DNA from 3 places in the Streptomyces sp. P9(2023) genome. Region 2 is predicted to be linked to each of the others. Evidence: predicted binding sites of a transcription regulator. Region 2 holds the regulator's gene; each other region holds the start of a gene.
What was found. The regulator HrcA, encoded in region 2, represses chaperone genes, less so after heat shock. The targets are predictions, from matches to a motif close to TTNGCACTCNGNNNNNCNGAGTGCNAA.
Positions count from the first base shown of each region.

Region 1 (7,429 bases), on a different contig from region 2:
CGGTCACGTCCGCGCACCGCACCTCGATCAGCCCGGCCAGCCCGAGCGCCTCGGCGTTGGCGCGGGCGACCTCGGCGGTCAGCGGGTCACGGTCGACGGCCAGGACCGCGATCCCGGCCCGGGCGAACGCGAGGGCGTCGCCGCCGATCCCGCCGCACAGGTCGGCCACGCTCCGCACCCCGAGCGCCTTGAGCCGCTCCGCGCGGTACGTCCCGACCGTGGCCCGCGTCGACTGCTCGACGCCGTTGGGGGTGAAGTACATCCGGTACGCGTCCTCGGCGCCGAACTTCGCCACCGCGCGCTGCCGCAGCCGGGCCTGGCCGAGCGCGGCCGAGACCAGTTCGGCGGGGTGCTCGCGGCGCAGCCGGGAGGCGACGGCCAGTTCCTGGGCGGGGTCGTAGTCGCGCAGGGCGGCGAGCAGCGTCTGGCCCTCGGGGGTGAGCAGGGCGGTGAAGTCGGCGAGGTCGGTCACCCGTCCCATTGTGGGCCAGCCGGGGGATGGTGGGCGCCGGGCGGTGGTGTCGGGGGCCGCGCGGGGCGCTCCGCTGACAGGATGCGGCGCCATGCAGCTAGTAAGACAAAAAGAAGAAATGCGCCGAAAGGGGTCGGCGGCGCGTCTCCGTCGCCCGGTGGGCGCCGCACTGGTCGTCGCCGCGCTCGGATCCGCCTGCGCCGGCCCCTCCGGCGACGGGGAGGGCGGCTCGGGCGGCCGTAAGGGCCCCGCCCGCCCGGCCGCCGGTCAGCCGCAGGCGGAGGGCGCGGCCGCCGCGCTCGACACGTACGTCGAGAAGGTCCGCGCGCAGCGCGCCGCCCGGGTGGCCGCCGCCAAGAAGTGGGGCCTGGACCGGCCGCCGCTGGACGCCCCGGCCCCGCCCGCCGTGAAGCCGAAGATCACCACCCGCAAGGGCTTCGAGACGGACGGCGAGGGGCTGCCGCCGGTCTTCACCACCGTGCCGACCAAACAGAAGGTCGTCTTCCTGACGATCGACGACGGCGCGGAGAAGGATCCCGAGCTGGTGCGGATGATGAGCGAGCTGCGGATCCCGTACAGCGCGTTCCTCAGCGACTACCTGGTCAAGGAGGACTACGGCTACTTCAAGAAGATGCAGGCCGCCGGCGTCTCCCTGCACAACCACACCCTCAACCACCGCTACCTGCCCGGGCTCTCGTACAGCGCCCAGAAGCGGGAAATCTGCGGGATGCAGGACACCATCGAGAAGCGGTACGGGAAGCGGCCCCCGCTCTTCCGGCCGCCGTACGGCAACTACAACGAGGACACGCTGCGCGCGGCGAAGACGTGCGGGGTGAAGGCGGTTCCGCTGTGGGCCTCCGAGGCCTTCCCGGACCGGATGGAGTGGCGCGAGTGGGACCGCGACCTGCACCCCGGCGACATCGTGCTCACGCACTTCCGGGGCAAGGAGGACTGGAAGGGCTCGATGCCGGACATGATCCGCCGGGTGATGAAGACGATCACGGCCAAGGGGTACGCGGTCGCGAAGCTCGAGGACTACGTGTGACCCGCGCGCGCCGGCCGGCGGTCGGCCTCGCGATGGCCGGCGCGCTCCTGCTGCCGGGGATCTCGGGGTGCGCGTCGTCCGTGGACCCGATCGAGCGCCTGGGGCGGAAGACGGCGGTCCGGGTGTTCCACACGCTCACCGTGCCCGACGACGGCCCGACGACGGCGCGCCGCCGCTAGGGAGCGCTCGCGCTCCTCGCGGGGGTGGGGTGCGCGTACGCCCACTGCTCCCCCGCGACGAGCAGCGTGACGAGGAAGAGCAGCCCCGCCGCGAGGAAATGACACCCGGCCGTCCACACCCGGCCGCCGCGCGGCATCGCCCACGCGAGCAGCAGGACGGCTCCGGTGACCACGCCGAAGACGATCACGGGAACCCAGTCCATCGGGGGCGGGCTCGCGTCGCGCGGGTCGGGTGCGCCGCCGAGGTTCCGCGCGGCCAGGAAGACGGCGGCGGCCAGGGCGAGTACGCCGTCCAGGACCAGGAACACCAGTCCGACGGCGATGTCCGTGCCCGTGCGGACCGTGCGGACCAGGGGGCGCGAGGGCGTTGTCATGTCCGCACCTTCGTGCGGAACCATCCGCTCCGTAACGCCGTTGCCCGTCCCGAGACCGAATCGAACGTGCTGCGGTACCGAACCGCCACGCGTCGCTGAATTGGCACTCCGCTTGACCGAGTGCTAATCGCAGTCATAGTCTCGGCTCTGGCACTCCCCACTGGAGAGTGCCAACACAGCGACGGGCAGGTCCGGCACCCGCGACGACGGATCCACCTGGTCGCCACCCCAGACAGTTAGCCCCGTGAGATCTCCGAAGGGGGAGGTCGGATCGTGACGACCACCAGCTCCAAGGTTGCCATCAAGCCGCTCGAGGACCGCATTGTGGTCCAGCCGCTCGACGCCGAGCAGACCACCGCCTCTGGCCTGGTCATCCCGGACACGGCGAAGGAGAAGCCCCAGGAGGGTGCTGTCCTCGCCGTCGGTCCGGGTCGCTTCGAGAACGGCGAGCGCCTGCCGCTCGACGTCAAGGTCGGCGATGTCGTGCTGTACAGCAAGTACGGCGGCACCGAGGTGAAGTACAACGGCGAGGAGTTCCTCGTCCTCTCGGCTCGCGACGTGCTCGCGATCATCGAGAAGTAATTCACCGAAGTACCTGAAGCAGATGCTTTGAGCTGCGCCCCTGACCCCGCACCGGGCGTCCGGGGCGCAGTTCGTTTCACCAGTTTCACCACGAAATCCGAGAGGGCTGAATCGCTCCCATGGCGAAGATCCTGAAGTTCGACGAGGACGCCCGTCGCGCCCTTGAGCGCGGCGTCAACAAGCTTGCCGACACGGTGAAGGTGACGATCGGCCCCAAGGGCCGCAACGTCGTCATCGACAAGAAGTTCGGCGCCCCCACCATCACCAACGACGGTGTCACGATCGCCCGCGAGGTCGAGATCGAGGACCCGTACGAGAACCTCGGTGCTCAGCTGGTGAAGGAGGTGGCGACCAAGACCAACGACATCGCGGGTGACGGCACCACCACCGCCACCGTGCTCGCCCAGGCGCTCGTCCGCGAGGGCCTGAAGAACGTCGCCGCGGGTGCCTCCCCGGCCGCCCTGAAGAAGGGCATCGACGCCGCGGTCAAGGCCGTCTCGGACGAGCTGCTCGCGACCGCCCGTCCGATCGAGGACAAGTCCGACATCGCCGCCGTGGCCGCGCTCTCCGCGCAGGACCAGCAGGTCGGCGAGCTCATCGCCGAGGCGATGGACAAGGTCGGCAAGGACGGTGTCATCACCGTCGAGGAGTCCAACACCTTCGGCCTGGAGCTCGACTTCACCGAGGGCATGGCCTTCGACAAGGGCTACCTGTCCCCGTACATGGTGACCGACCAGGAGCGTATGGAGGCCGTCCTCGACGACCCGTACATCCTGATCCACCAGGGCAAGATTTCCTCGATCCAGGACCTGCTGCCGCTGCTCGAGAAGGTCATCCAGGCCGGCTCCTCGAAGCCGCTGCTGATCATCGCCGAGGACGTCGAGGGCGAGGCCCTGTCGACCCTGGTCGTCAACAAGATCCGTGGCACCTTCAACGCGGTGGCCGTCAAGGCCCCCGGCTTCGGTGACCGCCGCAAGGCGATGCTCGGCGACATGGCCACCCTCACCGGTGCCACCGTCATCGCCGAGGAGGTCGGCCTCAAGCTCGACCAGGCCGGTCTTGACGTGCTGGGCACCGCCCGCCGCGTGACGATCTCCAAGGACGACACCACCATCGTCGAGGGCGGCGGCAACGCCGACGAGCTCGCGGGTCGCGTCAACCAGATCAAGGCCGAGATCGAGTCCACCGACTCCGACTGGGACCGCGAGAAGCTCCAGGAGCGCCTCGCGAAGCTGGCCGGCGGCGTGTGCGTGATCAAGGTCGGCGCCGCCACCGAGGTGGAGCTGAAGGAGAAGAAGCACCGTCTGGAGGACGCCATCTCCGCGACCCGCGCCGCGGTCGAGGAGGGCATCGTCTCCGGTGGTGGCTCCGCTCTGGTCCACGCCGTCAAGGTCCTCGAGGGCAACCTCGGCAAGACCGGCGACGAGGCCACGGGTGTCGCGGTCGTCCGCAAGGCCGCCGTCGAGCCGCTGCGCTGGATCGCCGAGAACGCCGGCCTCGAGGGCTACGTCATCACCTCGAAGGTGGCGGAGCTGGAGAAGGGCAACGGCTTCAACGCCGCCACCGGCGAGTACGGCGACCTGGTCAAGGCCGGCGTCATCGACCCGGTGAAGGTCACGCGCTCCGCGCTGGAGAACGCCGCCTCGATCGCCTCCCTGCTCCTCACCACCGAGACCCTCGTGGTGGAGAAGAAGGAAGAGGAGTCGGCGGACAACGGCCACGGCCACGGCCACGGTCACTCGCACTGACGCGCACGTAGCTGATCGCTCGTAGTCGATCACCGAGGTCCGGTGCCCCGAGGGGCGCCGGGCCTCGGCGTTTGTGCGGACGTTTCTACGGGCTTTCTACGGGCTGTCCACGCCCTCCACCGCGCCGAGCTGCCCCATCAGCCCGAGCAGGTCGTACTGCCACCACCCTTCCGTGATCTTGCCGTCCGTCCGGAACTGGTGGATGGTCGTGCCCGTCATGGAGACCTTCATGCCGGTGGGCTGGAGCCCCATGAAGTCGCCGGTGTGGGTGCCGATCCAGGTCCACCGCGTGCACACCCGGTCGCCCTCGGCGATCTGGTCGTTGACGGTGAAAGCGAAGTCGAACCCGCCCCGCCACATCTCCACCTCGCGGCGGACCGCGTCCATGCCGATGACGTCCTGCGCGTTCGTCGGATCGTGGTCGTGGTAGCCCTCCGCCAGGACCTCGTCGAGGGGTGGCAGCTCGCCCTCGGAGGCCATGAGCTCGAAGAGGTGGCGGGCGTTGGACTTGTACAGCTGCTCGTCCCGGATGATGTCGAGGTCCGTGAACGTCGGCATCTCGTCACAGAGCGCGACCATCTCCCGGAAGATGCGATCAGTCTCCGGAAGCTGCGAGTTGGTCATCGCGACCTCGTAGGAGGGGAACTCCACGATCTCCACGAGGTGCGTCGCGTCGGAGCGGTCCTTGCCGATGACGCTGTGGGTGGCCGTGCGCTTGCCCTTGGTCGACTCGACCCACTTGTCCATGAGCCGGTTCAGGTCGTCGAACCGACTGGTCTTGCAATCGATTATCTGTACGAAGGTCATGGTGCCTCCCGGACCGGGTGGACCCTTCCATCTTAGGGCCGGGGAGCTGGCAGCATGAGGTCATGCTGCGTGCGTGGGGGAGCCGGTCGGTGGCGGTCGGGGGAGACGCGGAGCTGGTCGTCACCGGCGACCACGCCCGCATCGGAGTGGACGGTCCGCCCGTCCACTCCGCCTACCTGGAGCAGGTGCGCCGGACAGCCCCGCCGGAACTGGTCGAGCGGGAGGAGGAGTTGGCGGAGCTGGCCGCCTTCTGCCAGACCGGCTCCGGCCCGTCGTACGCGTACTGGCGCGCCGAGGCATGGGCCGGCAAGACGGCGCTGCTGTCCTGGTTCACGCTCCACGCCCCGCCGGGCGTGCGGATCGTCTCCTTCTTCGTGACCGCCCGCTGGGCCGCGCAGAACGACGCCGTGGCTTACGTGGAAGTGGTGCTGGAGCAGCTCGCCGAGCTCGCCGGGGAGGGGCTGCCGCCCCTGCTCACCGCCGCGACCAGGGAGGCCCATGTGCTGCGCCTCTACGGAGAGGCCGCGCGGGCCTGCGCCGAGCGCGGCGAACGGCTGGTCCTCCTCGTCGACGGCCTCGACGAGGACCGGGGCGTGACCACGGGGCCGGACGCCCACTCGATCGCGAGCCTGCTCCCGTACGGCCTTCCCGCCATCGTCTCCGGCCGCCTGAACCCCCCGCTGCCCTCGGACGTCCCGGAGGGCCATCCGCTGCGCGACCCGGCGATCGCCCGCACCCTGGAGCCCTCCCCGTCGGCCCGCGCGATCCGCGCCGAGGCGGAACGCGAACTGAAGCGCCTGCTTGAGGCGGGTGGGGTCGAGCACGACATCCTGGCCCTGCTCACGGCGGCGGGCGGCGGCCTGACCGCGGACGACCTGGCGGAGCTGACGGACGCGGTGCCCTATCGCGTACGGGACGTCCTGCGCACCGGGCCGGGCCGCACCTTCGCCCCGCGCGCCGACGCCTACCTCCTCGCCCATGAGGAACTGGCCGTCCAGGCACGGGAGATGCTCGGCGAACGCGAACTGGAGAGCTCCCGGGCGAGACTGCACGCGTGGGCGGCGGAGTGGCGGGAGCGGGGCTGGCCGGAGGAGAGCCCGCGGTACCTGCTGCGCGGCTACTTCGCGATGCTCCGGGCGGCCGGCGACGCGACCCGTATGACGGGGTGCGCCCTGGACACCGTACGGCAGGACCGGCTGCTCGCCGTGACGGGCGGGGACGGTGCGGCGCTGGGGGAGATACGGGCGGTGGCGGAGGCGGTCCTGGAGCTGGGGGACGGGCCTGATCTGGTGATGTCCCTGCTGCGGCTCGGCATCCGGCGCGATGCGCTCGAGCACCGCAACAGCGGCATCCTGACTACGCTGCCCCCGGCCTGGGCCGCGGTCGGACAGATCGAACGCGCGATCGCGCCGGCGCGCGGCATGGACGAGATACGGGCGGTCTCCGCCCTGTGCGCCGTCGCCGACGAGCTCCTGGCGCGCGGTGACCGCGCCCGCGCGACCGAACTCGTCGAGGAGGTCGAGGCCGCCGCCCTGCGAATGAGCCGGAAGGGCTCGGGGAACGTCGCGATGCAGGACGTGGCGGGGGTGCTGATGAGGATCGGTGCCCACGACCGCGCCGCGCGGGTGGTCCGGTCCATCGGGGAGGACATCTGGCGCCGGGAGTCGCTGCTCGCCCTGGTGCAGGAGCTCTGCGGGAGAGGCGAGTACGGGCCCGCCCTCGACCTGGCTCGCACCGACCCCCTGGCGGGGGTGCGGGCGGCCGCGACGACCGCCGTCTGCCGCGCCCTGGTCCGTGGGGGCAGGTGGCCGAGGCCGAGGCGGCGGCCCGGGGCACGGCGGCGGCCGGGACGGACGAGGAGCTCGTGGCCCGGGTGGTGGTGCTCGTCCGGGTCTCCGTCGCGGTGCGGGAGGGCGGCCACCCGGCGGCGGCCGACGGCATGCTGGGCGACGGGCTGCGCGCCCTGGCGGGCGCGCCGACCCGGGACGACGGACGGGGGCGGACCGGACGGGGGCGGACCGGACGGGGGCGGACCGGACGGGGGCGGATCGGACGGGGGCGGATCGGGCCAGGGCTGACCCGGACCTGGAGCGCGAGGTGGTGCGGGCGCTGGTCGAGGCGGGACAGTTCGCCTAGAAGACCGATGAAGATGTTGGGTTCTGGCTCCGCCGCGTCAGTGGTGGGGCCAGACTCGTTGTTGTGGTTCAAGGGGAGTGGGTCGG
Region 1 covers NZ_JAUPWM010000005.1:120,168-127,596, forward strand. The annotation lists gene Q5762_RS09935 (THUMP-like domain-containing protein) at 1-481, opposite strand, end outside; gene Q5762_RS09940 (polysaccharide deacetylase family protein) at 591-1,517, shown strand; gene Q5762_RS09945 (hypothetical protein) at 1,514-1,696, shown strand; gene Q5762_RS09950 (DUF6234 family protein) at 1,693-2,070, opposite strand; gene groES (co-chaperone GroES) at 2,344-2,652, shown strand; gene groL (chaperonin GroEL) at 2,772-4,400, shown strand; gene Q5762_RS09965 (ester cyclase) at 4,497-5,207, opposite strand; gene Q5762_RS09970 (hypothetical protein) at 5,270-7,285, shown strand.
Region 1: groES (co-chaperone GroES) is a predicted target of HrcA. The motif match lies at 2,171-2,197, and genes of this name have one in related genera.

Region 2 (7,429 bases):
ATCCGCCGGGGCGAGGTGCCGATGACGGACGACGACGTGCACGCGGACCGGTACCTGATCGCCGACTCCGTCTTCGCGGAGGCCGGCTTCGACTGGTACGAGGTGTCGAACTGGGCCACGTCGGAGGCGGGGCGGTGCCTGCACAACGAGCTGTACTGGCGTGGCGCGGACTGGTGGGGGGCGGGGCCGGGGGCACATTCGCACGTGGGGGGTGTGCGGTGGTGGAACGTGAAGCATCCGGGGGCGTATGCGGCGGCGCTGTCCTCCGGCAGGTCGCCGGGTGCGGGGCGCGAGGTGCTGTCGGCGGAGGACCGCCGCGTGGAGCGTGTGCTCTTGGAGCTTCGGCTGCGGGAGGGCGTCGAGCTGGGGCTGCTCAAGTCCGCGGGGCTTGCCGCGTCCCGGAGGGCGCTGGCGGACGGGCTCCTTGCCCCCGAGTCGTACGCCCAGGGGCGGGCCGTCCTGACCCTGCGGGGTCGGCTGCTCGCCGACGCGGTCGTCAGGGACCTGGTGGACTAAGACTTGATCCGTACGTCCCGAAGGAGGTACGGACTGCATCCGGTCGGCTGGTCCGGGCGCTCCGGCGTGGTCGCCTCGCGGCGTCCCATCCGGGGTTGCTCGGGGCCGATCCGGAATTCGGGGAGCAGAGGCACAGCCTGAGCTGCGCTGCCGCGTGATCCGTACCGGCAAGCCGGCGACGAACACGATGCGGTTGACTCCCGCGGGCGCTCTTCTACGCCCACCCCGAAGGGCCCGACCAGCCTACCGGCCGGGGCGCCGGACTCGGGGACGATTGCCCGCAACGGGGTCCGTTCCTACGGTGCCGTTACGAAGTCGATCAGTTCTTCCACGCGGCCCAGGAGCTCCGGTTCCAGGTCCTTGTACGTGTGGACCCGCGACAGGATGTGCTGCCAGGCCGCTCCCGTGTTCTTCGGCCAGCCCAGGGCGCGGCAGACGCCCGGCTTCCAGTCCTCGCCGTGGGGGATCCTCGGCCACCCCGCGATGCCGACCGACGACGGCTTCACCGCTTCCCAGACGTCGATGTACGGGTGCCCCACGATCAGCACGTCCGGGGACGTGACCTGTGCCGCGATGCGGGACTCCTTCGAGCCCGGGACCAGGTGGTCGACCAGGATTCCCAGGCGCGCGTCCGCCGCCGGGGCGAAGTCCGCGACGATCGACGGGAGGTCGTCGATGCCCTCCAGGCACTCCACCACCACGCCCTCGATCCGCAGGTCGTCCCCCCAGACCCGCTCCACCAGCTCCGCGTCGTGCCGGCCCTCCACATAGATCCGGCCCGCCCGCGCCACCCGCGCCCGCGCCCCCGGCACCGCGATCGAGCCCGAGGCCGTGCGGGTCGGACGCGTCGGCCCAGCAGAAGGGCGCGTAAGCGTCACCACCTTGCCCTCCAGGAGGAAGGCCCTCGGTTCCAGTGGGAACACCCGGTGCTTGCCGAAGCGGTCCTCCAGCGTCACCGTGCCGGCCTCGCAGCGGATCACCGCCCCGCAGAAGCCCGTCGAGACCTCCTCCACCACGAGGTCCAGCTCCGCCGGCACATCCGGCACCGGGGCGGATCGCTTCCATGGGGGCGTCAGGTCCGGGTTGTAGCTGCGCATCTGCGTGACGTTATGCGACGGCGAAGCGGCGTGCCAGTTCCTCGCGTTGGTGCCGTACGAACGCCGCGTCCACCACCGCCCCGTGCCCCGGTACGTACGTCGCCTCGTCCCCTCCCAGCGCCAGCAGTCGGTCCAGCGCCGCCGGCCACCGCCCAGGCAGCGCGTCCGGGCCCGCCTGCGGCTCGCCCGACTCCTCCACCAGGTCCCCGCAGAAGACGACCTCCCTCGGCCCCGGCACCAGGAGCGCCAGGTCGTGCGCCGTATGGCCCGGGCCCACGTTCGCGAGGAGGACCTGCCGGCCGCCCAGGTCGAGCGTCCACTCGCCGGAGACCACGTGCTGCGGCGCCACCAGCACGTCCACCGCCTCCGCCGCCGCGAACGCGTCCACCCCCTGCCGTACCGCGTCCGTCATCAGCTCGCCGCCCTCCCGGCGCAGCAACGCGTCGACGCCCACCGCGCCGAACACCTCCGCCCCCGCGAACGCCGCCGTGCCCAGGACATGATCGAAGTGCGGGTGGCTCAGTGCGATGTGTGTCACTCTTCGGCCGCCCGTAAGACCCTCGATCTGGGCCCGCAGCTCCGCCCCCTCCCGGAGCGTGGAGCCCGTGTCGTACAGCAGTACCGCCTCTTCCCCCACCACCAGGCCCACCGTGGCGTCCCAGACCGGCAGGCGGCGCCTGCCCACCCCGTCCCCCAGCCGCTCCCAGCCGAGCTCTTCCCAACCGACATTCATACCGCGACGCTAGCGCCTACCAGCCCGCCTCCTTGCCAGGAGCGATGCCCGCCGCCGTACACTGGCCGGGGGATTCCTGGCACTCGGGCAGGGCGAGTGCCAAAAGCGGAGCAACCGAAGCAACCGATACGACAGCTGGAGGTGTGCGCGATGCTCAGCGAACGCAGACTCGAGGTGCTGCGCGCCATCGTCCAGGACTATGTCGGGACGGAGGAGCCGGTCGGCTCCAAGGCGCTCACGGAGCGCCACAAGCTCGGTGTCTCGCCCGCCACCGTGCGCAACGACATGGCCGTCCTGGAGGACGAGGGCTACATCGCCCAGCCGCACACCAGCGCCGGCCGCATCCCGACCGACAAGGGCTACCGGCTCTTCGTCGACCGGCTCGCCGGCGTCAAGCCGCTGTCGACGCCCGAGCGGCGCGCGATCCACAACTTCCTCGACGGGGCCGTCGACCTCGACGACGTCGTCGGGCGCACGGTCCGGCTGCTCGCGCAGCTGACCCGCCAGGTCGCCGTCGTGCAGTACCCGTCGCTGACCCGCTCGACGGTCCGGCACGTGGAACTGCTCTCGCTGGCCCCGGCCCGGCTGATGCTCGTGCTCATCACGGACACCGGCCGGGTCGAGCAGCGCGTCATCGACTGCCCGGCGCCGTTCGGCGAGACCTCGCTGGCCGACCTGCGCGCCCGGCTCAACAGCCGGGTCGTCGGCCGCCGTTTCGCGGACGTGCCCCAGCTGGTGCAGGATCTTCCGGAGTCCTTCGAGGAGACGGAGGACCGCGGCACGGTCTCGACGGTGCTCGCGACCCTGCTCGAAACGCTGGTGGAAGAGCACGAGGAGCGGCTGATGATCGGCGGAACCGCCAATCTCACCCGCTTCGGCGACTTCCCCCTCACGATCAGGCCTGTGCTCGAAGCCCTTGAGGAGCAGGTCGTGCTCCTCAAGCTGCTCGGCGAGGCCAAGGACTCGGGCATGACCGTACGGATCGGGCACGAGAACGCCCATGAGGGCCTCACCTCCACGTCCGTCGTCGCGGTCGGCTACGGTTCGGGCGACGAGGCAGTCGCCAAACTCGGCGTGGTCGGACCGACCCGCATGGACTACCCCGGAACGATGGGAGCGGTACGCGCAGTGGCACGTTACGTCGGACAGATCCTGGCGGAGTCGTAAGTGGCCACGGACTACTACGCCGTACTCGGCGTGCGCCGCGACGCGTCCCAGGACGAGATCAAGAAGGCATTCCGGCGGCTCGCGCGCGAGCTGCACCCGGATGTGAATCCCGATCCGAAGACGCAGGAGCGGTTCAAGGAGATCAACGCCGCCTACGAGGTGTTGTCGGACCCGCAGAAGAAGCAGGTCTACGACCTCGGTGGCGACCCGCTGTCCGCGTCCGGCGGTGCGGGCGGAGCCGGCGGCTTCGGCCAGGGTGGCTTCGGGAACTTCTCGGACATCATGGACGCGTTCTTCGGTACGGCGTCGCAGCGCGGGCCGCGCTCGCGCACCCGGCGCGGCCAGGACGCGATGATCCGGCTGGAGATCGACCTCAACGAGGCCGCCTTCGGCACGACGAAGGACATCCAGGTCGACACGGCCGTCGTCTGTACGACGTGTTCGGGTGAGGGCGCCGCGCCCGGTACCTCCGCGCAGACCTGTGACATGTGTCGCGGTCGCGGTGAGGTCTCGCAGGTCACCCGGTCCTTCCTGGGCCAGGTCATGACCTCCCGCCCCTGCCCGCAGTGCCAGGGCTTCGGCACCGTCGTCCCGACCCCGTGCCCCGAGTGCGCGGGCGACGGCCGGGTCCGGTCCCGTCGTACGCTCACGGTCAAGATCCCGGCCGGTGTCGACAACGGCACCCGCATCCAGCTCGCCGGTGAGGGCGAGGTCGGCCCGGGCGGTGGCCCGGCGGGCGACCTGTACGTCGAGATCCACGAGACCCCGCACGAGACCTTCCAGCGACGGGGCGACGACCTGCACTGCACGGTCACCATCCCGATGACGGCGGGCGCGCTCGGCACGAAGGTGCCGTTGCAGACGCTGGACGGTCTGGAGGAGGTCGACATCCGCCCGGGCACCCAGTCCGGCCAGTCGATCCCGCTGCACGGTCGCGGCATCACGCACCTGCGCGGCGGCGGACGCGGCGACCTGATCGTGCACGTCGAGGTGATGACCCCGTCGAAGCTCGACCCCGAGCAGGAGCGACTGCTGCGCGAACTCGCGCAGTTGCGCGGCGAGGAGCGGCCCACGGGTCAGTTCCAGCCGGGGCAGCAGGGGTTGTTCTCGCGCCTCAAGGACGCGTTCAACGGGCGGTAGGCGCATGACTGCCGGGGGTCCGGGGGTTGCCCCCCGGGTCAACACAGTCAGCCGGGGCAGCAGGGGCTGTTCTCGCGGTTGAAGGACGCGTTCATCGGGCGGTAGGCCGAGATCGGGCACGGTTCGGACCCTAGGAAGGGGCGGCATCCGCAGTCGCGGATGCCGCCCTTCCGTATGAAACGATGCCCGCATGTCCACCGCGCTGAACGATCTCTCCCGATACCCGATCGTGCAGGCCCCCATGGCCGGTGGCGCCTCCTGCCCGCAGCTCGTCGGGGCCGTGTGCGAGGCCGGCGGGCTCGGGTTTCTCGCCGGGGGGTACAAGACCGCGGGCGGGCTGTACCAGGAGATCAAGCAGGTGCGCGGGCTGACCGGGCAGCCCTTCGGCGTCAACCTCTTCATGCCGCCGGGCGGGCAGCACGCCGACCCCGCCGCCGTCGAGGTGTACCGGCACCAGCTCGCCGGGGAGGCCACCTGGTACGAGACGGAGCTCGGGGACACCGACAGCGGGCGCGACGACGCGTACGACGCCAAGCTCGCGATCCTGCTCGAAGACCCGGTCCCCGTCGTCTCGTTCACCTTCGGCTGCCCGGACCGGGACACCTTCGACGCGTTCGCCCGCGCCGGTACGTTCACGATCGTCACCGTCACCTCCGCCGAGGAGGCCCAGGCCGCCCAGTGGGCCGGCGCCGACGCCGTCTGCGTCCAGGGCGTCGAGGCCGGCGGGCACCAGGGCACGCACCGCGACGACCCCGACGCCGCCCTCGCCGGGACCGGGCTCCTCACGCTCGTCACCCAGGTCCGGGAGGCCGTGCAGCTGCCGATCGTCGCGACCGGCGGGATCATGCGCGGCGCGCAGATCGCCGCCGTCCTGGCCGCCGGGGCCGACGCCGCCCAGCTCGGCACCGCGTTTCTGGTCTGCCCCGAGTCGGGCGCGCACGCGCTGCACAAGCAGGCCCTGACCAACCCCCTCTTCGTCCGGACCGAGCTCACCCGGGCCTTCTCCGGGCGCCCCGCGCGCGGGCTCGTCAATCGCTTCATGCGCGAGCACGGGCCGTACGCCCCCGCCGCCTACCCCGAGATCCACCACCTCACCGCGCCCCTCCGCAAGGCCGCCGCCACCGCCGGCGACGCGCAGGGCATGGCCCTGTGGGCCGGCCAGGGGCACCGGCTCGCCCGCGACCTCCCGGCCGGCCAGCTCGTCGAGGTGCTGGCCGCCGAACTCGACACCGCACTGACCGCGCAGGCCCACAGGAGCGCCTCATGACCGCACCCGTCTTCGTCGTCGAGGCCGTCCCCGGCCCCGGCACCTTCCTCCTCGACGGCCCCGAGGGCCGCCACGCGGTCGCCGTGAAGCGGCTGCGCGCGGGGGAGGAGCTCGTCCTCACGGACGGGCGGGGCAGCTGGGCGGAGTGCACCGTGCTCGGCGCCGAGGGCAAGGACCAGCTGACCGTCGAGGTCTCGGGTACGTACGAGGAGGCCGAGCCCGCGCCCCGCATCACCGTCGTCCAGGCGCTGCCCAAGGGTGACCGGGGCGAACTGGCCGTCGAGATCATGACGGAGACCGGCGTCGACGCGATCGTGCCGTGGGCCGCGTCCCGTTGCATCACCCAGTGGAAGGGCGACCGCGGCCTGAAGGCCCTTGCCAAGTGGCGGGCCACCGCGCGCGAGGCCGGGAAGCAGTCGCGGCGTACGCGCTTCCCCGAGGTCGCCGACGCGATGACCACCAAGCAGGTCGCCGCGCTCCTTGCGGGCGCCGACTTCGCCGCCGTGCTGCACGAGGACCGGGACCACCCCAGCGGCGCCCTCGCCGACGCCGAACTCCCCGCCGAGGGCGAGATCGTGCTCGTCGTCGGGCCCGAAGGGGGCGTCTCCCCGGAGGAGTTGGCGGCCTTCGAGGCGGCGGGCGCGAAGCCGTACCGACTGGGCCGCAGCGTCCTCCGTACCTCCACGGCCGGTACGGCGGCCACCGCGCTGCTCCTCGGCCGTACGGGCCGCTGGAGCTAGCCCGCGACGCCCGCCCGCTCCGGGCGGTCCTCCACCAGCGCGTCGAACAGCGGCCAGCCGTCCGTCTCGTGCAGGCCGTGGGCCGTCGGCAGGAGGTCGCGCGCCGTGGCCTCGTCGAGGAAACGGCGCACCACTCCGGGCTCGTTGAGGTTGAGGTAGCCGTCCTTGGTGTCCGCGACCTGGCCGGCGCCCATGTACGCGCCCTGCGTCACCCGGCCCGGGCCCTCCTGGAAGACCAGGCGCAGTCGGGCGTGCGGGGCGTCGGCGCGGCGCAGCGTCAGCAGTTCCCGGCAGGGCGGATGCAGATGCCCGACCGACCAGAGCCAGACCGTGCCGTCCACCACCAGCCTGCGCGGTACGCGTTCTCGTCGACTCATGGGCCCACCGTAGGACGGGAACCCGGTGGTCCGGCAACCAGGATTTCGGGAACCCGGTGGGCGCGGGCGGTGGGCCGGTTCATAGGGTGACCGCATGTCCGACGAGTCTCCCCTGATCCGTAGTCTGCGCGCCGCGGTCGCCGCCGCGCCCGAAGACGTGCCCCTGCGGCTCCACTTCGCCGAACTGCTCCTCGCCGAGGGGCGGGGCGACGAGGCCGTCACCGAGGCCGCGGTCGCGCTCCAGCACGCGCCCGGCGACGACGCGGCCCGGGCGCTGATGGTCCGCGCGATGGGACTGCCCATGGCCCCCGAAGCGCCCGCCGCGCCCCAGGACGCCCCCGCGGAAACCACCGCCCCGACCTTCGACTGGGACGCCGCCGAGCAGGAGGTCG
Region 2 covers NZ_JAUPWM010000015.1:50,876-58,304, forward strand. The annotation lists gene hemW (radical SAM family heme chaperone HemW) at 1-516, shown strand, start outside; gene Q5762_RS20505 (DUF3097 domain-containing protein) at 813-1,613, opposite strand; gene Q5762_RS20510 (MBL fold metallo-hydrolase) at 1,624-2,346, opposite strand; gene hrcA (heat-inducible transcriptional repressor HrcA) at 2,497-3,513, shown strand; gene dnaJ (molecular chaperone DnaJ) at 3,514-4,653, shown strand; gene Q5762_RS20525 (nitronate monooxygenase) at 4,844-5,920, shown strand; gene Q5762_RS20530 (16S rRNA (uracil(1498)-N(3))-methyltransferase) at 5,917-6,660, shown strand; gene Q5762_RS20535 (hypothetical protein) at 6,657-7,037, opposite strand; gene Q5762_RS20540 (tetratricopeptide repeat protein) at 7,132-7,429, shown strand, end outside.

Region 3 (7,429 bases), on a different contig from region 2:
CGCGCAGCTGAAGCCGCCGCTGTAGCCGCCCGTGCCGCTCGTCCCCGTGCCGCCGCCGGTCCAGCGCGAGGAGCGCGGTGGGGGCGGGGGCTCCGTGAGGGTGCGGTAGTTCTCGTAGAACAGCTCCTGCCACCAGTGCCGGAAGCCGAGGCCCGCCTCCCGCCGGGCCACCCGCAGCGCGGCGCGGTCCCACACCACGTCGGGCAGGTTCAGGTCCAGGAGCGCCCGGCGCAGGCCCGCCAGGTCGACGTGGGCGCTCCCTTCCGTCCGTACCGACGCGGGCAACTCCGCGCTGGGGACGTCGTGCCGGAAGACGTGGACCACCCGCCGGCCACCGCCCTCCGCCTCCTCCACCACGGACCAGCCCCAGACCGCCCGCTCCGCGAGCCGCGCCCTCCGTTCGCGCTCCTCCGCCTCAAGGCGGGCCCGCTCGCGCGCCTCCTCGGCCGCCTTCTCCCGCTCGGCCCGGATCGCCCCACGGATCTCCTCGCCCACCGGTGCGTACGCCTCATGGGCCGCCCGCAGCGCCCGCTCGTACCGCTCCCTGGTCTCCACCCAGGCGGCCAGCGCGCGCCGCATCGCCCACGGCTTCCACCACTCGACGGCGAGCACCCGGCGGTGGGCGGCGACGAGTTCCGAGCTGATCGCGTCCACCGTCGTCGCGTGCGCGACGGCGGCCCGCACCCAGCGGCGGCCCGCCTCCGGCGTGCACGGGACGACCGACCCCGTGGCGTCCCTGGGCCCCGGCGTGCGCACCAGGAAGAAGGAGCCGTCCCATCTCCGGCTGGCGAGGAGGTAGTCCGGGAACTCCTCGAAGACCCGCACCCGCCCGTCGACCAGTTCCACCTCCTCCTGCCCGGCCTGTCGGCGCGACAGCTCCGAGTAGTGGGAGAGGTACGGCAGTTCGTTGCGGCGCATCGGCTCCACCCCCGCGGGTCCGGTTCCCCCCAGGGTGCCCACGCCCCCGCGCCCCGCGCAATGCCCCGCGCAATGCCCCCTACCGAGAGACCTCGCCTCCCGTCCGCACCCGCCCGTACATCACCATGTCCCGCCGCTCGCCGCCCACTTCCTGCCAGGACCGGAGCAGTCCCTCCCGTACGAACCCGGCCCGTTCCGCCGTTCTCGCCGAGGCCTCGTTCCAGGGTTCGACGAGCAACTGGAGCCGTGGGATGCCCAGTTCGTCCAGCGCCCAGCCACTCACCGCCGTCAGCGCCGCCGCCGCGGCGCCCTCGCCCCGGCAGGACGGCGCGACCCAGTAGCCGAGGGTCGCCCGGCCCTCCGGGAGGTCACGCAGCCAGAGGCCGATCATGCCCGCCGGGCGGGCGTCCCGGCGGCGGACGATCACGAACGAGTAGCCCGCGCCCGTCTCGGCGCGGCTCCACTGCCGCCGTACGAACGCCTCGCCCTCCCCCTCCGAGTACACCGGCGGAACCGTGTTCGTCAGCGGGATGTACGGGTCCGACGACGCCTCCTCCACCAGCGGCAGGTCCGCCCGCTCCCACGGGCGCACCTCGAAGGAGCCCGCCGGGAGCCGCGGCACGACCAGGCTCACATCGTCTCCAGGTACACCGCGAGACGGTCGTACTCCTCCTTGACTCCCGCCTCCATCCCGGTCGCCAGCGCCTGGTCGCGCATCTCCGAGGACGGCCACATCGAGGTGCTGGTCAGCGCCGTGCCGCCGTCCGGGGTGTCGTCGAAGGTGAGGGTGACGTGGACCGGCGGGCCGGGCATGAGCTCGAAGACCTCCGTGTAGACGAGGCGCTCGTTCGGGAGGATCTCCTCGTACGTACCGGAGAAGACGATCTCCCGGCCGTCGGGCGCCCGCTGGCCCCAGCGCCACGCGCCGCCGACCCGCAGGTCGATGTCGCAGATCGTCGTGGGCATCGCGGCCACGCCGTACCACTGGCGGACGTGCTCGGGCCGGGTCCACGCCTGCCAGACCCGGGCGGGCGGGGCGCCGAAGGTGCGGGTGATGACCAGCTCGCGGTCGGCCGGTGTCGTCAGCAACGTGACCATGGCTCGCTCCCGCCTCTCGGGGCCCTCCTCCCAGCATCACTCCGAATCACCCCGAACGCCCGAGGGCGGCACCCCCCACAGGGAGTGCCGCCCTCAGTCGCGTACAGCTTTCGCGTACAGCTTTCGCGTACGGCGATACAGCGAGGAACTACCGAGCCGGAGCTCAGAAGTCCATGTCACCGCCCGGCATGCCACCCGGGGCGGCCGCGCCGGCCTTCTCGGGCTTGTCGGCGATGACGGCCTCGGTGGTCAGGAACAGCGCGGCGATGGAGGCCGCGTTCTGCAGCGCGGAACGCGTCACCTTCGCCGGGTCGATGATGCCCTCGGCGATGAGGTCCACGTACTCGTTGGTCGCGGCGTTCAGGCCGTGACCGACGGGCAGGTTGCGGACCTTCTCCGCCACGACGCCGCCCTCGAGGCCGGCGTTGATGGCGATCTGCTTCAGCGGGGCCTCGAGCGCCAGCTTGACGATGTTGGCACCGGTGGCCTCGTCGCCCGACAGGTCCGCCTCGAGCTTCTCGAAGACCGAGGAAGCCTGGAGCAGGGCCACGCCACCACCGGCGACGATGCCCTCCTCGACGGCCGCCTTCGCGTTGCGAACGGCGTCCTCGATGCGGTGCTTGCGCTCCTTGAGCTCGACCTCGGTCGCGGCACCGGCCTTGATGACCGCGACGCCACCGGCGAGCTTCGCCAGGCGCTCCTGGAGCTTCTCGCGGTCGTAGTCCGAGTCGCTGTTCTCGATCTCGGCGCGAATCTGGTTCACGCGACCGGCGACCTGCTCGCTGTCACCGGCACCGTCGACGATCGTGGTCTCGTCCTTGGTGATGACGACCTTGCGGGCGCGGCCCAGCAGGTCCAGGCCCGCGTTCTCGAGCTTGAGGCCGACCTCCTCGGAGATGACCGTGCCGCCCGTGAGGATGGCGATGTCGTTCAGCATGGCCTTACGACGGTCGCCGAAGCCCGGGGCCTTGACCGCGACGGACTTGAAGGTGCCGCGGATCTTGTTGACGACCAGGGTCGACAGGGCCTCGCCCTCGACGTCCTCGGCGATGATCAGCAGCGGCTTGCCCGACTGCATGACCTTCTCCAGGAGCGGGAGCAGGTCCTTGACCGAGGAGATCTTGGAGTTGACGATCAGGAGGTACGGGTCGTCCAGGGACGACTCCATGCGCTCCATGTCGGTGGCGAAGTACGCCGAGATGTAGCCCTTGTCGAAGCGCATACCCTCGGTGAGCTCCAGCTCCAGACCGAAGGTCTGGGACTCCTCGACGGTGATGACGCCTTCCTTGCCGACCTTGTCCATCGCCTCGGCGATGAGCTCGCCGATCTGGGTGTCGGCGGCGGAGATGGAGGCCGTGGAAGCGATCTGCTCCTTGGTCTCGACATCCTTCGCCTGCTCGAGCAGGGCGCCGGAGACGGCCTCGACGGCCTTCTCGATGCCGCGCTTGAGGGCCATCGGGTTGGCGCCGGCCGCCACGTTGCGCAGGCCCTCGCGGACGAGCGCCTGGGCGAGGACGGTCGCGGTGGTCGTACCGTCACCGGCGACGTCGTCCGTCTTCTTGGCGACTTCCTTGACCAGCTCGGCGCCGATCTTCTCGTACGGGTCCTCGAGCTCGATCTCCTTGGCGATGGAAACACCATCGTTGGTGATCGTGGGGGCGCCCCACTTCTTCTCGAGGACGACGTTACGGCCCTTGGGGCCAAGGGTGACCTTGACGGCGTCGGCGAGCTGGTTCATCCCGCGCTCGAGACCGCGCCGTGCCTCCTCGTCGAACGCGATGATCTTGGCCATGTGAAGTGGTCCTCCCGGACATGGGGTGGATAACGCTCCAGGACCGCGCCGACGCCCGCGACGGACGGCCTGCGTACCCGGCGGTTCCTTGCCCCACCTGGCCGCGGACCTCGTCTGCCCGATCCTCGTAAGCACTCTCACCTTCAGAGTGCTAACGCAATGATTAGCACTCGGCATAGGAGAGTGCAAGCGCCTCTCGGTGATCGGAACCCCTGTGCGCGCACCCGCCCGAACACGCACGAGGGGTCCGCATCCTGGTCAGGATGCGGACCCCTCGGCGTGAGAACGCGTGATGCGTACGTGGTGGCCGATCGCGCCGTGCTCAGACGGCGAGCTTGACCATGTCCGCCTGCGGACCCTTCTGGCCCTGCGAGATCTCGAACTCGACCCGCTGACCCTCTTCGAGGGTGCGGTAACCGTCCATCTGGATCGCGCTGTAGTGGACGAATACATCCGCACCACCGTCGACCGCGATGAAGCCGTAGCCCTTCTCCGCGTTGAACCACTTGACGGTGCCCTGAGCCATGCCTAACTCCCCTATTACTGGCCCTTGCGCGGGACCCGCACTTCGCGGACCCGGGTCAGACCCTGCGCCGGAACGCGTCGACCGCGGCTGAATGTATCTGCCCAACTGCCCTCTGCAACAGGTCAATCGGACGAGAATTCTGGGCACGGCGTAAAGGAGAATTCCGGAGAATTGAATGAATTCCGGGGCAAGTCGGGCCCGGCAAAGCGCGCAGAAGGTACACAACGTTCGTGCACTTTGGCTGCTTCTTGTCACGTGCGGACGCATTCTCATATGCGCCTGGCACGGAGCGGCGGAGTGGAGCCGGGGGGACTTCCCCAACTCTACCCCGCTCAACCATGCAGAATTGCCCCCTCCGCTTCTCCAGCGGGAGGGGGCAATTCGGTTACTCCGGGTAAAGCGAGCCCGCGGGCGCGCTATCGGTCAAAGCGCTCAGCAGCCGCCCGCGACCGCCGGGATGATCGAGACGCCCGCGCCGTCCGGCGTCGCCGTCTCCAGGCCCTGCTCGAAGCGCACGTCGTCGTCGTTCACGTACACGTTGACGAAGCGGCGCAGCTTGCCCTGGTCGTCCAGGACACGGGCGGCGATGCCCGCGTGGTTCTTCTCCAGGTCGGCGATGACCTCGGACAGGGTGGCGCCCTCCGCCGGGACCTCGGCCTGGCCGCCCGTGTAGGTACGGAGGATGGTGGGGATACGGACCTTGACGCTCATGTGGTGCTGCCTTCCGTGACGAGGGGTGGTCAGTGGGCGAGGCCCGCGTCGCGGAACGCGTCGAGGCTCGGCTTGATGGTGGCGGTCGCCTGCGAGGTATCGGCCACCGCGTCCAGGGTCTTGAGGCCGTCACCCGTGTTGAGCACGACCGTGGTCAGGCTCGGGTCGATGAGACCGGCCTCGATCAGCTTCTTCGTGACGCCGACCGTCACCCCGCCCGCCGTCTCGGCGAAGATTCCCTCGGTCCGGGCCAGGATCTTGATCGCCTCGACGACCTGCTCGTCGTTCACGTCGTCCACCGCGCCGCCCGTCCGGCGCGCGATGTCGAGGACGTACGGGCCGTCGGCCGGGTTGCCGATCGCCAGCGACTTGGCGATGGTGTTCGGCTTCTGGGGCCGTACGACGTCGTGGCCGGCCTTGAAGGCCGCCGACACCGGCGAGCACCCCTCCGCCTGCGCGCCGAAGATCTTGTACGGCTTGTCCTCGACCAGGCCCAGCGCGATGAGCTCCTGCAGCCCCTTGTCGATCTTGGTGAGCTGCGAGCCGGAGGCGATCGGGATCACCAGCTGGTCGGGCAGGACCCAGCCCAGCTGCTCGCAGATCTCGTACGCGAGGGTCTTGGAGCCCTCGCCGTAGTACGGCCGCAGGTTGACGTTGACGAAGCCCCAGCCCTCGCCCAGCGGGTCGCCGATGAGCTCGGAGCAGAAGCGGTTGACGTCGTCGTAGTTGCCCTCGATGCCGACGAGCTCACCGCCGTAGACGGCGGCCATGACGACCTTGCCCTGCTCCAGGTCGTGCGGGATGAAGACGCAGGAGCGGAAGCCGGCCCGGGCGGCGGCGGCGCCGACGGCGCCGGCCAGGTTGCCGGTGGAGGAGCAGGAGAGGGTGGTGAAGCCGAAGGCGCGGGCGGCCTCCAGGGCCTGCGCGACGACGCGGTCCTTGAAGGAGTGCGTCGGGTTGCCCGAGTCGTCCTTGACGAAGAGCTTGCCGGGCTCGACGCCCAGCTCGCGGGCGAGGTTGTCGGCCTGGACGAGCTTGGTCCAGCCGGGGTTCAGGTTCGGCTTCTCGGCGACGTCGGCGGGGACGGGCAGCAGCGGGGCGTAGCGCCAGATGTTGGCGGGGCCGGCCTCGATCTGCTTGCGCAGCGCCTCGGGGTCGCCGGCGGGGAGGTCGTACTTCACTTCGAGCGGGCCGAAACACAGCTCACAGGCGAAGATCGGGCCGAGCGGGAAGACTTCACCGCATTCCCGGCAGGAAAGGCCGGAAGCGGGACCGAGATCGACGGACCCAGTGGTGGAAGCATTGGTGGAAACAGTCTGTACAGCCATGGAGGCGAGGCCCTTTCTCCTCATCTTTCCCATGACGAACGTCGTCATGAGACGGATTTGGCACCTTCCCTAGCCGGGAGCCTCGCGGGCGCAGTACGGACGACTGCGGACGAGACCGGCTGGAGGGTTGCCGGGGCTTCAACGGGCCGTTTCCCTCTGCCCCTCTGGATGAGCGGTATTCGGTTGTGGAACACGGACGGCACCCCGACATGCATCGGGCGTTCGCGTTGTTCAAGACTGTAACCGAAGGCATGGACGGTTGAGATGGTCGTCCGAACCGCGAGATGGAGATCACGTTGCTGGATGAAGTGGAGCGCTGGCTGGCCCGGCGGTCCTGGTCCGTGGCGGACCGTTCGCTCGACCGGATCCTGGCGGCGAAGCACGGGACGAAGCCCGGGACCAGGCCCGGGACGACGGTCAGCGTCGTGCTGCCCGCGCTGAACGAGGAGGCGACGGTCGGCGACATCGTCCGCGTGATCCGGCGCGAGCTGATGACCGAGGCGGTCCCGCTCGTCGACGAGCTGGTGGTGATCGACTCCGGTTCCACCGACCGTACGGCGGAGGTCGCGGCGGCGGCCGGGGCGCGGGTGGTGGCGCGGGACGCGATCCTCCCCCGGATACCGGCCGTGCCCGGCAAGGGCGAGGTGCTCTGGCGGTCACTGATGGCGACCGAGGGGGACATCGTCTGCTTCGTGGACGCGGACCTGCGGGACTTCTCGGCGGATTTCGTCACCGGGATCGTCGGCCCGCTGCTCACCGACCCGGACGTGGACTTCGTGAAGGCGATGTACGACCGCCCCCTCGGTGACGCCCCAGGCCAGGGCGGCCGGGTGACGGAGCTGGTGGCGCGGCCGCTGCTCAATCTGCACTGGCCGCAGCTGGCCGGTTTCGTACAGCCGCTGGGCGGCGAGTACGCGGCGCGCCGCTCGCTGCTCGAACGGCTGCCGTTCCCGGTCGGTTACGGAGTGGAGCTGGGCCTGCTGGTGGACGCCCTGCACACGGTCGGCCTGGACGCCCTCGCGCAGGTGGACGTCGGGGTCCGCAAGCACCGGCATC
Region 3 covers NZ_JAUPWM010000025.1:47,656-55,084, reverse strand. The annotation lists gene Q5762_RS26155 (hypothetical protein) at 1-918, opposite strand, end outside; gene Q5762_RS26160 (AraC family transcriptional regulator) at 1-25, shown strand, start outside; gene Q5762_RS26150 (GNAT family N-acetyltransferase) at 998-1,552, opposite strand; gene Q5762_RS26145 (SRPBCC family protein) at 1,549-2,016, opposite strand; gene groL (chaperonin GroEL) at 2,180-3,808, opposite strand; gene Q5762_RS26135 (cold-shock protein) at 4,131-4,334, opposite strand; gene Q5762_RS26130 (MoaD/ThiS family protein) at 4,767-5,045, opposite strand; gene thrC (threonine synthase) at 5,075-6,397, opposite strand; SAM riboswitch class I at 6,391-6,548, opposite strand; gene Q5762_RS26120 (glucosyl-3-phosphoglycerate synthase) at 6,670-7,429, shown strand, end outside.
Region 3: groL (chaperonin GroEL) is a predicted target of HrcA. The motif match lies at 3,972-3,998, and genes of this name have one in related genera.